DNA from 3 places in the Cytobacillus oceanisediminis genome. Region 1 is predicted to be linked to each of the others. Evidence: riboswitches for the same ligand, from Rfam matches in the RefSeq annotation. Region 1 holds a riboswitch; each other region holds the start of a gene.

Region 1 (4,423 bases):
TTCAAGAGTTTTCAAACTTTTTCGCAATTAATATTGCTTTCCTTTATTCTTCCATGTGTCCGCGGTGGAAATCAAGAGACTCATTTACAAGCGAGCTCCCCATCTAATTGAAAATTAGTTTCCTGAGCAAAGTTCGGTTTACATTGCTCGGATTTCTGCTTCTCCTGTCTGAAGGGGCATCAAGTTCGGACTCTTTCTTCTCGTATTTCTGCTTCTCCTGTCCGAAGGGGCATCAAGTTCGGACTCACTCTCTCGGATTTCTGCTTCTCCTGTCCGAAGGGGCATCAAGTTCGGACTCACTCTCTCGGATTCCTGCTTCTTCTGTCCGAAGGAGCTACAAGTTCGGACTCTTTCTCTCGGATTTCTGCTTCTCCTGTCCGAAGGGGCATCAAGTTCGGACTCACTCTCTCGGATTTCTGCTTCTTCTGTCCGAAGGGGCATCATGTTCGGACTCTTTCTCTCGGATTTCTGCTTCCTCTGTCCGAAGGGGCATCAAGTTCGGACTCACTCTCTCGGATTTCTGCTTCTTCTGTCCGAAGGGGCATCAAGTTCGGACTCACTCTCTCGGATTTCTGCTTCTTCTGTCCGAAGGGGCATCAAGTTCGGACTCTTTCTCTATGTAATTTCGCCAGCCTCATCCATTCTTCCTATCTGCAGAAAAAAAGAGCTGCTATAAAAGCAGCCCCCGTTTAATCCATTTTCCTATAAAATGCTCTTAAAACCCTTTGCCTGATCATCCAGCTTTCTTGCAGCTTCCCCAATATCTTTAAATGCAGATACAGCCTGCTCATTAAGAACCTGGTTTTCAGTTATGCCTGACTGTGATTGCAGAGTTGCGTCACTAATTTTGTTGATTTCATCTGATATTCCTTCGATGTGGGCATTGACTTCCTGTATGGAGTCCTGTACCCGGTTTGCAAGCTTTCGCACTTCTCCGGCAACGACGCTGAAGCCTCTGCCATGTTCGCCGGCACGCGCAGCTTCAATAGCTGCATTTAATGCCAGCAGGTTGGTTTGTGCCGCTATTTCACGGATTGTTTTTACGATGCTGCCGATGGATTGTGCCTGTGATTTGAGAGAATGGAGGATTTCCAGATTCCCTTTGGACTCACGAACGAGCTTGCCTATTGCCTGAGCGGCCTCTTCGCTTCTTTCAATTCCAGCCTTTGCTTTTTCACTAAGGGCTTCTGACATTGCCTGAAGCTGGACTGCCACCTGTGCTGTATTCGTTTCCCGTTCTGTAATATCCGTAGCAACCTTTACAACACCTTCTACCTTGCCATCATCCCCAAATACCGGTGTGTATGTTGCTTCGAGCCAGATAAGATCTCCTTGTTTGGTCACACGCTGAATTTTTTCCTGAAAGCTTTTGCCATTGCGCAGATTTCTCCAAAGCTCCTGATATTCCCTGCTGGCAGCAAATTCAGGGGTGCAAAGTTGCTTATGCATCATATTTGGCATTTCTTCTGCCCGATATTTGACAGTACGGGCAAAATTCTCATTTGCCCACAGCACTTTCCCGTTCCCATCAAATTCAATCATGGCAAGCGAATTTTCAATTGCGGCTAAAACAGCTTCTTTTTCAAGAACTTGTGTGCTCTTATAATGATTAGGCTGATAAGTTGTAAGCATGCTCTTCCTCTTTTCAAAAAAGTTTGTTAGAACATATCCTTACAAAAGGACTGGTCCCCTGTAAGTGCTGGCCGGTTGCGCTACTAGCTCGAATTCATTAAAGCGCCCAATTCCCCTTGAATTCTCATTGCTTCCAACTTGTTCCGTCTATAAGACTATAGTACTAGCATCGGTCTGGCATCACAATTTTCAATGCTCTGCTTTCTTTTATGCTGAAAATTCAAATAATTAATTACTAAGACCCATGATTCCCATAATTAGTAAAAGTAGAATAGAACTGTAAGAGATGATGAAGAAGGGATGGATTTATCTGAAAAACAAGCTGATTGCGTTATCATTGGCATTTGCTTTAAGCTTTTCACTTTTTCCGGAAAGAAGTTTTGCGGAGCAAACTGCTGCGGAAAACCAGGCTATAATACCTGGTGCGCATACAGTAACGGAACAATACTTTGACGGTGTGGACAACAACTGGCTGACCACCAGGAATCCCCGCCAATATCAGCAGGCAACCCTTTACGGCAACATCGGTCTTGCCCCTTATCTATGGGGAAATGCTGCGGAAGGAACCGGATGGCATCAAATGTACAAGCCTTCTTCTGTAACGGGAACTCAGGTAAATGGTATTTTTGAAGATGCCCAGTTTGTCATAAGGGTTCCGGATCACTGGAATGGCCGGCTTGTTGTTTCGGGAATCCCGGCTACAAGAAATGAAACGGCAACCGACCTGCTTTTCAGCGATTATGTCCTGGAAAAAGGGTATGCTTTTGCAGCGATTGATAAAGGCACCCAGGGTGAGGCTGATTCAGCTGATCCATTTGCAAAAGCAAAGAATGCCTTAGCCGCTGAGGATGATAGCGTAGCAGAATGGCACCAGCGGTTCCGGCAGGTTACGAAAGCCGCACAGCAGTACTTAGTCAGCCATTATTCCGATGGGCTAATTGATCCGGCTGATTCTTCCGACCCGGCGAGCGATTTAGTATCGGCAGAGCATAAGATTCCTACATATGCGATGGGAATTTCCAATGGCGGATACGTCGTGCGCTATGCCCTTGAAAATGACCATCCGGAGAAAACTGGCGAACCTCGCCTTTTCGATGGAGGAGTCGATTGGGAAGGCGTGTTATGGACGGAGAAAAAGCCTAATTTAATCAGTTCCCTGACCACCGTTGTGAATCATGCGGAGGAAGCTTTATATGGAAGCGGCAAAAAACAGCAGAAAGCCATGAAAGAGCTATACAAAGCAGGATTGCCTAAAGGATCGGAAAAACTGTGGGCCTATCATGATCAGGTATACTGGTTTATCTCGCTGAATATCTATCGGGACCATTTCGATCCGGAAGCCCCAGGCCGTACGCAATGGAGGAATTACCTGAACTTTGTGAATGGCGTGAGAGACCGATCCTATGATTCTATCTTTGAAGATTATAAATATATGACCCGGCCGAAGGAAGTGAAAGAAAATATTAAGGAAGTGGCCAATACTGGAGATATAGATGTGCCGCTCATCTCTTTCACTGGTTCCCTTGATTCGCTGATATTCCCGGAGATTCATGCAAAGGGATATCAAAAGCTCGTCAAGAAAGCCGGGAAGCAGGATCTGCATCGAATGTATACCATCGAGAACGGCAACCATGTTGACAGCCTTGTCTGGAACAGCTCCACCGATCCGGATAAGGAACTCCAGCCTTTGTTGCCTTACGCTCACCAGTCATTCGACTTGCTTATCGACTGGGTGGAAAACGGAAATGCTGCTCCTGAGAGCAAAACGGTCAATGCTCCGGAGAACCCGGTTAAGGTTATTGATCTGAAAACAGGGCAGGAACGGGATCCTCGTTAGGTCGCAGCAGGAGTGTTGGTCTGCAGTATTAAAAGTGGCTATCCGCACATAAAATTTTTTATCCGCAAGTAAATTGTGGCTATAAGCACAGAAAAAATTTTATCCGCAAGTAAATCGAGTCTATCCGCACAGAAACTGATTTTAGTGATACATGATAGCATCTCAGTGCGGTTTTTATAGAAAAAAGATGCCCCAATCGTTATTGATTGGGGCTTTAAGGCTTCCTATTAATAGTTTTTAGTAAATGCGCGGTTCTTCTCGATAAATCTGCCTTGTGTTCGGACTTCAATAAGGAAATTTCTGCTCGGCCTGTCCGAAGCTGACAAGAGTTCGGATTCCAACTGGATTATTCCTACTCGCACTGGCCGAAGCTGACACGGGTTCGGACTCCAACTGATAAATTCCCGCTTAGTCTGTCCGAAGCACCCTAACATATCAGCGATGAACCTTCCAGCTGCCCGCCATCAGCCACACCACAACCGGAAGCAGCCCAAAGGAAACCACCGTGATCCCCGTCCAGCCCCCGGTCTGCCATACCAGGCCGGCAAGCGTCCCTCCGGTTGCGACTCCAAGGTAATAGCTTACAAGATAGATGCTCGAGGCACCGGCTTTGTGATGGGCAGCGCGCTCATTTACAATGGCCGCCATCAGTGAATGCGCCACAAAAAACCCCAGACAGGTCAGGCATAGGCCTATTACAATTACTGATAAAGAGTGCACATTGGTAAGCAAGGTCCCTCCTATTAAAATGACGGTTCCAACCGAGACCAGTGTGGTTTGCCTAAAATGAGCAGATAGGCTTCCGCCCAGAATGGAGCCAACTATACCGAAGCTGTATGCCAGGTAGGTAAAAGAAATATTTTTTACAGAAAGATTAAAAGGATCCTGTTCGAGATAAAAAGGCAGGTACGTCCATACTCCTGTAAACGAGAATTGGAGGAGGATCCCCATCGC
Region 2 (4,423 bases), 220 kb from region 1:
ACTGCCGAAAATGCATCATGATGGGACGGGTCAGTGCTTGTACACCTCTGATTAGCTGGTGTGGACCTGAACCACTCCAGGAACTTGTCGAGAATCCCTTAGTATGGAGTGGCACCCTTTCACCTGGGCAGCAGCATGCCTCCGAACAGGTAAAGCATGCAGTGATTGAGAATAAAGAGCTCCTTGTTTGGGCAGTATGCGGTGCGGGAAAAACGGAAATTCTGTTTGAAGGGATCAATGCTGCCCTTGCGTCCGGAAAAAGAATCTGTATTGCCACACCTCGAACAGATGTTGTACTGGAGCTTGGTCCGCGGCTTAAAGCAGTCTTCCCTGGTATCCAGGTTGCTGTCCTATACGGCGGCAGTGAAGACCGCCATCTCCAAGCTCCCTTAACCATCGCAACCACACATCAGCTGCTTCGATTTTACAATGCTTTTGACACAGTCATTCTTGATGAAGTAGATGCCTTCCCTTATACAGCAGACGAAAGCCTTCAGTATGCTGTCCGACAGTCCCGCAAGGAAACCTCCTCTATGATCTATTTAACTGCTACCCCTAGCCAAAAATGGCAAAGAGAATGCCGGAGCGGAAAAAGAGAATTTGTCACTATCCCGGCTAGATATCATCGTCATCCATTGCCTGTTCCGTCTTTCAAATGGTGTGGAAATTGGGAGAAATCCCTTAAAAAGGACAAACTCCCATCTGCAGTTAGACAATGGATCAAGAAGAGGCTTGATAACCACAAGGAGTGCCTGCTCTTCCTTCCGAAAATCGATAAAATGGAAAAAGTCCTCACCATCCTTCGTAAAACCTATCCTAAAATCCAAGCTGTCCACGCAGAAGACCCCGGCCGAAAAGACAAAGTCCAAATGATGCGTAATAAAGAGATTTCCATGCTTTTAACAACTACCATTCTGGAAAGAGGAGTTACCTTCCCTAATATTGATGTAGCAGTACTCGGAGCAGAAGATCGCATTTTTACAGAAAGCGCTCTTGTCCAGATCGCCGGCCGTGTTGGAAGAAGCTCTGAATACCCGAAAGGAGAAATCACCTTTTTTCACTACGGCAAAACCGAAAGCATGGTCAAAGCGCAGAAACAAATCCTCAAAATGAACTCTGAAGCCAAAAAGAAAGGATTGATAGACTATTAACTGCTTAATTTGCCACGAAGAAATACTCTCTGCTGTAAGCTGGTCGACTCTCTGGTCGAAGCCAAAAGAAAATCATTTATGTCAGGGCTGTGCCGATAAACTTCCATTAATTACGGGCGAGACATGTGCTAAATGCAGCAGGCCCTTCAACAATTTAGAACCTCAATTTCGAAAAGGGAATCTATGCGCAGATTGTTTAAGGTGGAACCAGGATCCAGAATGGTCAGGGCTGCTCGAGAAAAACGATTCTCTTTTCCTATACGATGACTTTCTGAAAGAAACATTAGCCCGCTATAAATTCCGGGGCGACTATATTTTTGCGAAAGCTTTCTCTCCTTTTATTAGAGAAAGGCTGAAAGCTCTGAAATTTGACTACCTCGTTCCAATACCTCTCAGTCCTCAACGGCTTTATGAACGAGGCTTTAATCAGTCTGCTGCACTCATCCATGAGGCAGGCTTTACCGTGACGGAGCTGCTGCAGCGAATTCACTCAGAAAAGCAATCCAAGAAATCGCGATTTGACCGAATCCATCTTCATCAGGTCTTCCAGCCGCTAAATCTCAATATCGAAAATAAGAAGATTATCCTAATCGACGATATCTATACAACCGGCTCAACTCTATATCATGCAGCGAAAGTACTGAAAGCAGGGGGTGCTGCATCAGTATGCTCGTTGACATTAGCAAGAGGATAATGGATGGAATAAATTACAAATTAATGTTTTTGAACTAGATAGTTATTAGGAAAATAATCCTATGTTAAAATATTCTAATCCAGGGTAAATTTTACGAAAGTAAAGGACGCAAAGCTGCGGGCCTAAAGCAGGTTTCTGCCATGGCAGCCGGGCTGCACAGAAGAAGAACTATTTTCGTTTGCCTTTTTTATTGGAAAGGATGTCTTGAAGTGAACGAATTTAATACACAGGATGGTGAAAAAACCACTAAAGATATTGCTGATTCTAGCAGTCAGCAATTGGAATTGACTAAGATTAAGAATAACCTCAACCAGGCTCAGATGATCGCCAATATTGGAAGCCTTGAGTACGATGTGGAAAACGATAAAGGGTTTTGGTCAGATCAAATGTTTCGGATTTTTGGCCTAAAGCCTCAAAAAGATTTTTTCCCAGACTATCAAATGTATTTGAGCTACCTTCATCAGGATGACCGCCCGGCCTTTGAAAAGCAGTTTAAAAGGCTTCTCAAAGAAAAGGATAGTGTGGACCTGGTATGCAGGATGATCAGGCAGGATGGCGAAGAACGGTATATTCACCATCGGGCAGATTATTTTGCAGATGAAGATGGATCACCTAAAATCATCGCAACGATTCAGGATATAACTGAAAAGCGGCGCATGGAAGAACAGCTTTACGAAAATGAGCGGAAAATTGGGCAGATTTATGAAAATCTTGATGTAGGCGTCTATTCCGCAGATCTGGCAGAAAGAAAAGTTCTTCATTTTTCCAAGGGAGTAGAGGGGATATTCGGCTATACAGCCGAGGAATTTATTGCCGATTTCGATTTATGGAACAATGTGATCCTTCCGGATGATCTGCAGGAGGTAGAAGCGAAGCGGGCGAACATTTTGAATGGGAACAGCATCCGCTATCAATATCGAATTGTTCATAAATCCGGTGAAATTAGATGGGTTAATGATCATAGCATCCCATATCTGAATGAAAGAGGCGAACTTTTCCGGGTTGATGGATTTGTAACAGATATAACAGAACAAAAATGGCTTGAAAAGAGAATGAGGCGTATGGCTTTTTATGATCATTTGACCGATCTGCCGAACCGCCGGTACTTTGATCAGAAGCTCCAGAGCCTTATTGAAGACGATGAACAACAGAATATTGCTGTCTTGTTTTTTGATCTGGAGCGGTTAAAGCAGATTAATGATACCTTTGGACACTCTTCAGGAGATGAACTTCTTAGGCTTGTTTCACAAAGAATTAAGGAGAAGCTAAATTCAGTCTGTTTTTCAGCAAGAATTTCCGGTGATCAATTCGCAGTTATTATGGAATATATCCAGGAGAAGGAGGATCCTGCGCAATTAGCAGATTCCATTAATCAAATTTTCTCTGAACCATTCCATATCAACAGCTTTGAGCTTAATATTACCCCGTCTATAGGCATTAGTTTATATCCGGATAATGGGAGCACAGCTGATGAATTGGTCAGAAATACGGAATCTTCCCTATACCATGCCAAGCAGAAAGGGAATAATAGATTTCAGGTTTACCATCCTTCTATGGATATTGAATCTTATAAGCTTTTTACCCTGGAACAGGATATGAGAAAAGCCATTCAAAATGATGAGTTTTTTCTTGAATACCAGCCAAGAGTTGATACGAAGACCGGCAAAATAGTAAGTGCCGAAGCTTTATTAAGATGGAATCATCCGGAATGGGGCAGAGTTTCACCGCTGGAGTTTATACCAGTGGCAGAGGAAACTGGTTTAATTATAAATATAGGAGAATACGTGATCAGGAAAGTATGCAGCCAGATTTATTCCTGGAGGGAAAGAGGTTTATCGATTGTTCCGATATCCGTAAACATCTCTCCGTTGAGCTTCTTGAAAAGTTGTCTTGTTTCCATGATAAAAAAAGCATTAGATGAGAATCACCTTGATGCGTCACTGATTGAAATCGAATTGACGGAATCTTCCCTAATTAACTATTCCGATAACGTGATTGCAGTGCTTAAAGAATTGGGAGAATTGGGCGTGAAAATTGCGCTGGATGACTTTGGGACAGGCTATTCATCCATCACCCAGTTGAAAAAGTATAAATTCGATATTTTGAAGATCGATAAAACCTTTATCCAGGCAATGGATACTAATGCGGAAGATGCTATCATCACAGCAAATCTGATTCAGCTCGCCCATGGGCTGAATATGAAGGTTGTAGCAGAAGGCGTGGAGACCTTTGAACAGTTCTATTCCTTAAGAAAAAATGAGTGTGACCAAATACAGGGGTATCTTTTCAGCAAGCCAATTCCGCCTTCCACCTTTGAGCAGAAACTGTTAATTGGCAGCCTGAAGCCGCAGAATATCAAAGAAGACAATGTGTTCAAAGGTTTGCGCAAGTATGTTCGAGTCGAGTTTCCCTATCCGCTGGAGGCGGAAATGACCATCTTAGAGCTTAACAGCAAGCCTGTCAAAATGGGCAGCACGAAAATCCTGATTGAAGATATGAGTGCAGGCGGAGTGAAATTTGTTTCAAAGATGAAACTTCCGGTAAGGAAAGACATCATTCTATTAATTGAAACCAAGCT
Region 3 (4,423 bases), 1.3 Mb from region 1:
CATGAAAGTTAAAAGTTTGCTGGCAAAACCTATAAAAATATTTATTATATATAGCTTTGTTTTCTTAATTGTTTTTGGAAACGAAACTGCAATAGCAGTGGAGAAGGAAATTGATGTTAATACGAACTTAGAGAACTCAAATAGATACCTATTTAAAGTAGAAAATTTAAAACCAGGCGACTGGATGCCCCGAAATATAACGATAAAAAATGATGGTAAACAAGATTTTAAATATACATCTAACATTAGAAAATCGAAGTCTGTTAAAGGACTTTTTGAAGAATTAGAGCTTGAGGTTAAGAAAGATACAAAGATGCTTTACGAAGGAAAACTTAAAGATTTTAAAGGCTTCTCTCCCAGGGAATTATCGAAAGGGACAGAAGAAACTTTATTTTTCCAAGTAACAATGCCAGAGCATTTAGGAAATGAATTTCAAAACTCCTCTGCAGAGGTTGAAATCATTTTTCTTGCCGAAGCAACAGGTGATCCTGAAACCGACAATGAGACTCCAGGGACAGGGGATAATAGTGATTCTGGAGAGGGAACTAATAATTTACCACCATCCTCAGATGCCACGGTAATTCCAGAGAAGGTTAATAAGCTCCCAAATACCGCAACTAATAATTATAATTTATTACTTATTGGCGCACTATTTTTAGGTGCCGGAAGCGTAATTTTTTTATCGCGTTATAGAAGGCTGCGGAGTGAAACTTAGATTAAGGCCTGAGGAACTGATTGTTTAAGGCCTTAATTTTTATTCGTTTTAGAACTTATCTAAGCAGTTAATGAATATAATCAAAAAGCTACTTATTAAGCGGTGAACTTATGAAAAAAATTCTGCAGTATCTTGCCTTCATTAATCTTCTGGATGGCCTCTTGATGTTCTTTGGACTTAGCCTTTCGCTGATTGAAGAATTGAATCCAATAATGAATTTTTTTTATAATATAGAACCACTACTGTTCCAATCTGTTAAAGCTGTTCTTTCATGCTTTTTAATCCTGCTATCAACTTCGATTAATTTTCCGCCGTAAACTAAAGTAAAGGTATTGGCAAAAGGTGCAGCTTATCTTTATTCATTAATATTAGTACTTCATGTTTTATTGATTTATGAAGCTCTATCTTAACTGATAGAGTAAAAATAATATTTTTAGTCAAATGAGGAGGCTGTAAATGTACCGAAAGAACTGCAATAAATGCCACAAACCTTCATATAGCAGCAGTGAATCAGGTGACTGGCTATGCCCGATCTGCGGAACTGATTTAACGGATGAAATCTTTCTGAATGCTATGACCCTTGAACCAGTCCACACGGCCTTTAATAAAAGCAAAACTCCGCACACCTATTCAATAAAACAAATCAGCAAAAATTACAGAAAAAGAATCGGACTTTCCTACTACTCCAAAAGGAGTTCGACCATTAATAACAACTTACTGTAAAAGGTGAGGGGTTCAGGTAATCAAGAACACTAAAAGTATTAGGACTTTGTCGAAAAACAAATTAATTTAATATTAAATAATTAATTATATTTACAAAATAAGACACCATTAGCAATACGCCCATAGTAGAATACATCTATGGAAAATATTTCTTTGAGCCGATAGGCGCAGAAAAAGGCAAACTCATTGAAAGATGAGGACGCAAAGTCACGGGTCTAAGGTATTGAAAAAATACTAAGACGGCTGGGTTGCCTGGAATACGATATGTATCCTAGGGGGAAGAATTTTGACAGAGCAAAATGTAAAGGTCGAAGGAATTGATTTGGAGTGGCTGCAGTTAATTATGGAAGCAAAGAACTTAGGCCTGCAAAAGGAAGAAATTAGAGAGTTTTTACATAATAACAGAGCCAAAGAGGTTCTGATCGAAGCTTGATATCCGGTATTGCTAAGTATTTCTGTTAGAGGCATCTCTAGATGGAAATGCTTTTTATTTTGCCAAAAAAATAAGCCTGTATATTCAGGCTCTTACATCTATGACTTTTGTCCGCTTCTCCACTTATTAAAATCCAAAAACTCCCGAAATTGCTCCTTTGAAACACCAGACTCCATCGCTTCCTTCACAATTTTCATCCATTCTGAATCTAGATCATCCTTGTTGATTTGCTCATGGATTAAATGGTCTACGGGGACATTCAGAACACCCGCGATTTTCTCAAGAAATTGAATAGATGGGTTGGTTTGCAGGTTGCGTTCAAGTGAGCTTAAATATGATTTTGCCACACCGGCCTGGTCGGCAAGCTCGGATAAGGACATTTTCTTTTCTTGGCGAAGTTTTTTTACACGATCACCGATCATCGTATACCACACACCTTATTTTGTATGTAATAGGATTATTTCAGAAGTAGTTCCATATTAAGAACGTTTTGTTCAATATTATTATCATCATACCACAGTGTCAACCGATTTAAATAGTTAGTTATCCATGTTTTATAAAAATATATCTTTTGTCGCTCGTAAAAAGTAATGCTCCGCGTCAGAGGACGGGAGCATTTTGCTTTTCAATAATGTGAATAATTTGTTGTGCAGCTGCTTCCACATCATCCGCATTCACATGGTGGAATTGGCCTTCATAGTCATGCTGTTTAAAGGCATAACGCGGATCGTAATAGTGTTCTAATAAAAGTTTGATAAATAGCTCGTAGTTTTCTGCTTCAACTGATTCATCAAGCTGCTCGCGGATTTCAGTATCTTTCAGACGTTTTTTAATAAACACAAGGCTTTCATCAACTTTCGGTTTGAACCATTCTTCATTCTTATAAGGCTCAACATAGTCACGGACGATGCGCTGGACACGGGATTCCATGCTGGCGAACATATCAATGTGAATTCCGGTTTTTTTGGTATCAAGCAGCTCGTCCGGCTGAACAACCTTGCCTATTCGTTTGCTTTCGGCTTCCATAATTATATAAGGTGAACCTTTAACCTCAGAAAGGGCTTGATACAGTAGTGCATCAAATGTTTTCTGTGTGCTGCCGTTCCCCATGCCAAAGGAGCCGAAGATCGATCCGCGATGTCCCGCCATTTCTTCAAGGTCAATAACAGGGTATCCTTTTTCGCTTAACACCTTCAGCACATCCGTTTTCCCAACCCCGGTCATTCCATGAAGAACAACTGCTTTTTCAGGAATCAAGTCTGCTGTGTTTTCAAGAATATATTGACGGTAGGCTCTATAGCCCCCAATTAAACGGGGGATTGAAACGCCCGCATACGTGATAAATGTGGTGACCGCTTTGCTGCGCATGCCGCCGCGCCAGCAGTAAATGACAGGCTGGAAGCCATCATTTTTCAGGTCTCTGATTTTCTGCATCATGAAAGGGATCTTAGGTGAAACGATTTCCATCGCTCTCCACTTAGCCGCATCAGAACCTTCTTTTTTATATAGTGTCCCGATTTCCACACGCTCTTCATTGGTGAAAAGCGGCACATTGACAGCACCGGGAATGCTGCACTCCTCAAATTCAATTGGAGACCTGACATCGACCGGAACTGCGTTGTCCATTTGGATATATTGTTCGACTGCTATTTCTCTCATTTTAATGCCTCCAAAAATAATGCTATATATCGCCCGAAAAGGAACGTTAATTGATTTTACTCTCTCTATTATACAGGATTTTGAAAATATAGGTGTCCCCCACAATCATACTCCTATTTTCAAAAGATTGTTCTTATAATTTTTTCCAGACATTGTAATATCAGCATATCCATTGGTTTTGCTTTTTAAAAAGGAGGTTAAATAAAAGGCAAAGGTGGTGGAACCATGTCTTTGAATACAGAGGTTGCAATTGTAGGCGGAGGGATTGGCGGTTTGACGCTGGGATTGAAGCTGGCTCAAGCCAATATTGATGTCCTCGTTCTGGAAAAGCTGGATGCCCCGTCTTTCGTTTATAAGGGAGAACTCCTGCAGCCAAAGAGCCTGAAAATTTTTAAGCGGCTGGATGCTTTGGATGTAATCCGCGTGAATGGCTTTTCATTTGCCCGAATTGCGTTTGAGGAAGGTGAAAAAGAGTTTGCTATGGATTACAGCATTCTGCCGGGAGATTATGATTACTCCCTCATGATCGAGCATGAAAAGCTGAAAGGAATCCTTCTCAAACGGGCGCTTCAATATCCAAACTTTCATTATTTGTCAGGGACCCTGGCAAAAGGCTATGACAATGGCGAATTAATGGTTGAGCGGAAGGATTTAAAGGAGCATCTGACAGTGAGGGCTGACTTTTATATAGGAGCTGAGGGAAGGAATTCCATTACCAGGAAAGAAATGAACAGCAAAATTAAAAAGATTGAGTATAATCATCAATTTTTAACTGTTACGTTCCATCGGCCACAATCATTGAAGGAAGGGAAAATCATCGCTAAGGATGAACGGTTCCTCGGATTATTTCCGCTGCCGGATGAGAAAGTAAGGTCTGTCTATTTAATTCCGGA

What was found. A riboswitch is a leader RNA that binds a small molecule or an ion and turns the genes downstream of it on or off. The one in region 1 is predicted to bind cyclic di-GMP.
Region 2: linked by a shared signal. The riboswitch ahead of IRB79_RS25745 (EAL domain-containing protein) and the one ahead of IRB79_RS28105 (methyl-accepting chemotaxis protein) in region 1 are both predicted to bind cyclic di-GMP.
Region 3: linked by a shared signal. The riboswitch ahead of IRB79_RS06580 (anti-repressor SinI family protein) and the one ahead of IRB79_RS28105 (methyl-accepting chemotaxis protein) in region 1 are both predicted to bind cyclic di-GMP.

The regions. Positions count from the first base shown of each region.
Region 1 covers NZ_CP065511.1:5,322,049-5,326,471, forward strand. Annotated here, with positions in the region: gene IRB79_RS26600 (hypothetical protein) at 139-444, opposite strand; gene IRB79_RS28105 (methyl-accepting chemotaxis protein) at 703-1,632, opposite strand; cyclic di-GMP riboswitch class II at 1,693-1,776, opposite strand; gene IRB79_RS26615 (alpha/beta hydrolase) at 1,919-3,469, shown strand; gene IRB79_RS26620 (MFS transporter) at 3,905-4,423, opposite strand, start outside.
Region 2 covers NZ_CP065511.1:5,103,094-5,107,516, reverse strand. Annotated here, with positions in the region: gene IRB79_RS25755 (ATP-dependent helicase ComFA) at 1-1,151, shown strand, start outside; partial or broken gene IRB79_RS28195 (ComF family protein) at 1,147-1,290, shown strand; gene IRB79_RS28190 (ComF family protein) at 1,615-1,845, shown strand; cyclic di-GMP riboswitch class I at 1,919-2,005, shown strand; gene IRB79_RS25745 (EAL domain-containing protein) at 2,055-4,423, shown strand, end outside.
Region 3 covers NZ_CP065511.1:1,267,387-1,271,809, forward strand. Annotated here, with positions in the region: gene IRB79_RS06565 (LPXTG cell wall anchor domain-containing protein) at 2-715, shown strand; gene IRB79_RS06570 (DUF5658 family protein) at 826-1,032, shown strand; gene IRB79_RS06575 (hypothetical protein) at 1,172-1,438, shown strand; cyclic di-GMP riboswitch class I at 1,605-1,694, shown strand; gene IRB79_RS06580 (anti-repressor SinI family protein) at 1,725-1,871, shown strand; gene IRB79_RS06585 (helix-turn-helix domain-containing protein) at 1,970-2,293, opposite strand; gene mnmH (tRNA 2-selenouridine(34) synthase MnmH) at 2,472-3,530, opposite strand; gene IRB79_RS06595 (FAD-dependent oxidoreductase) at 3,756-4,423, shown strand, end outside.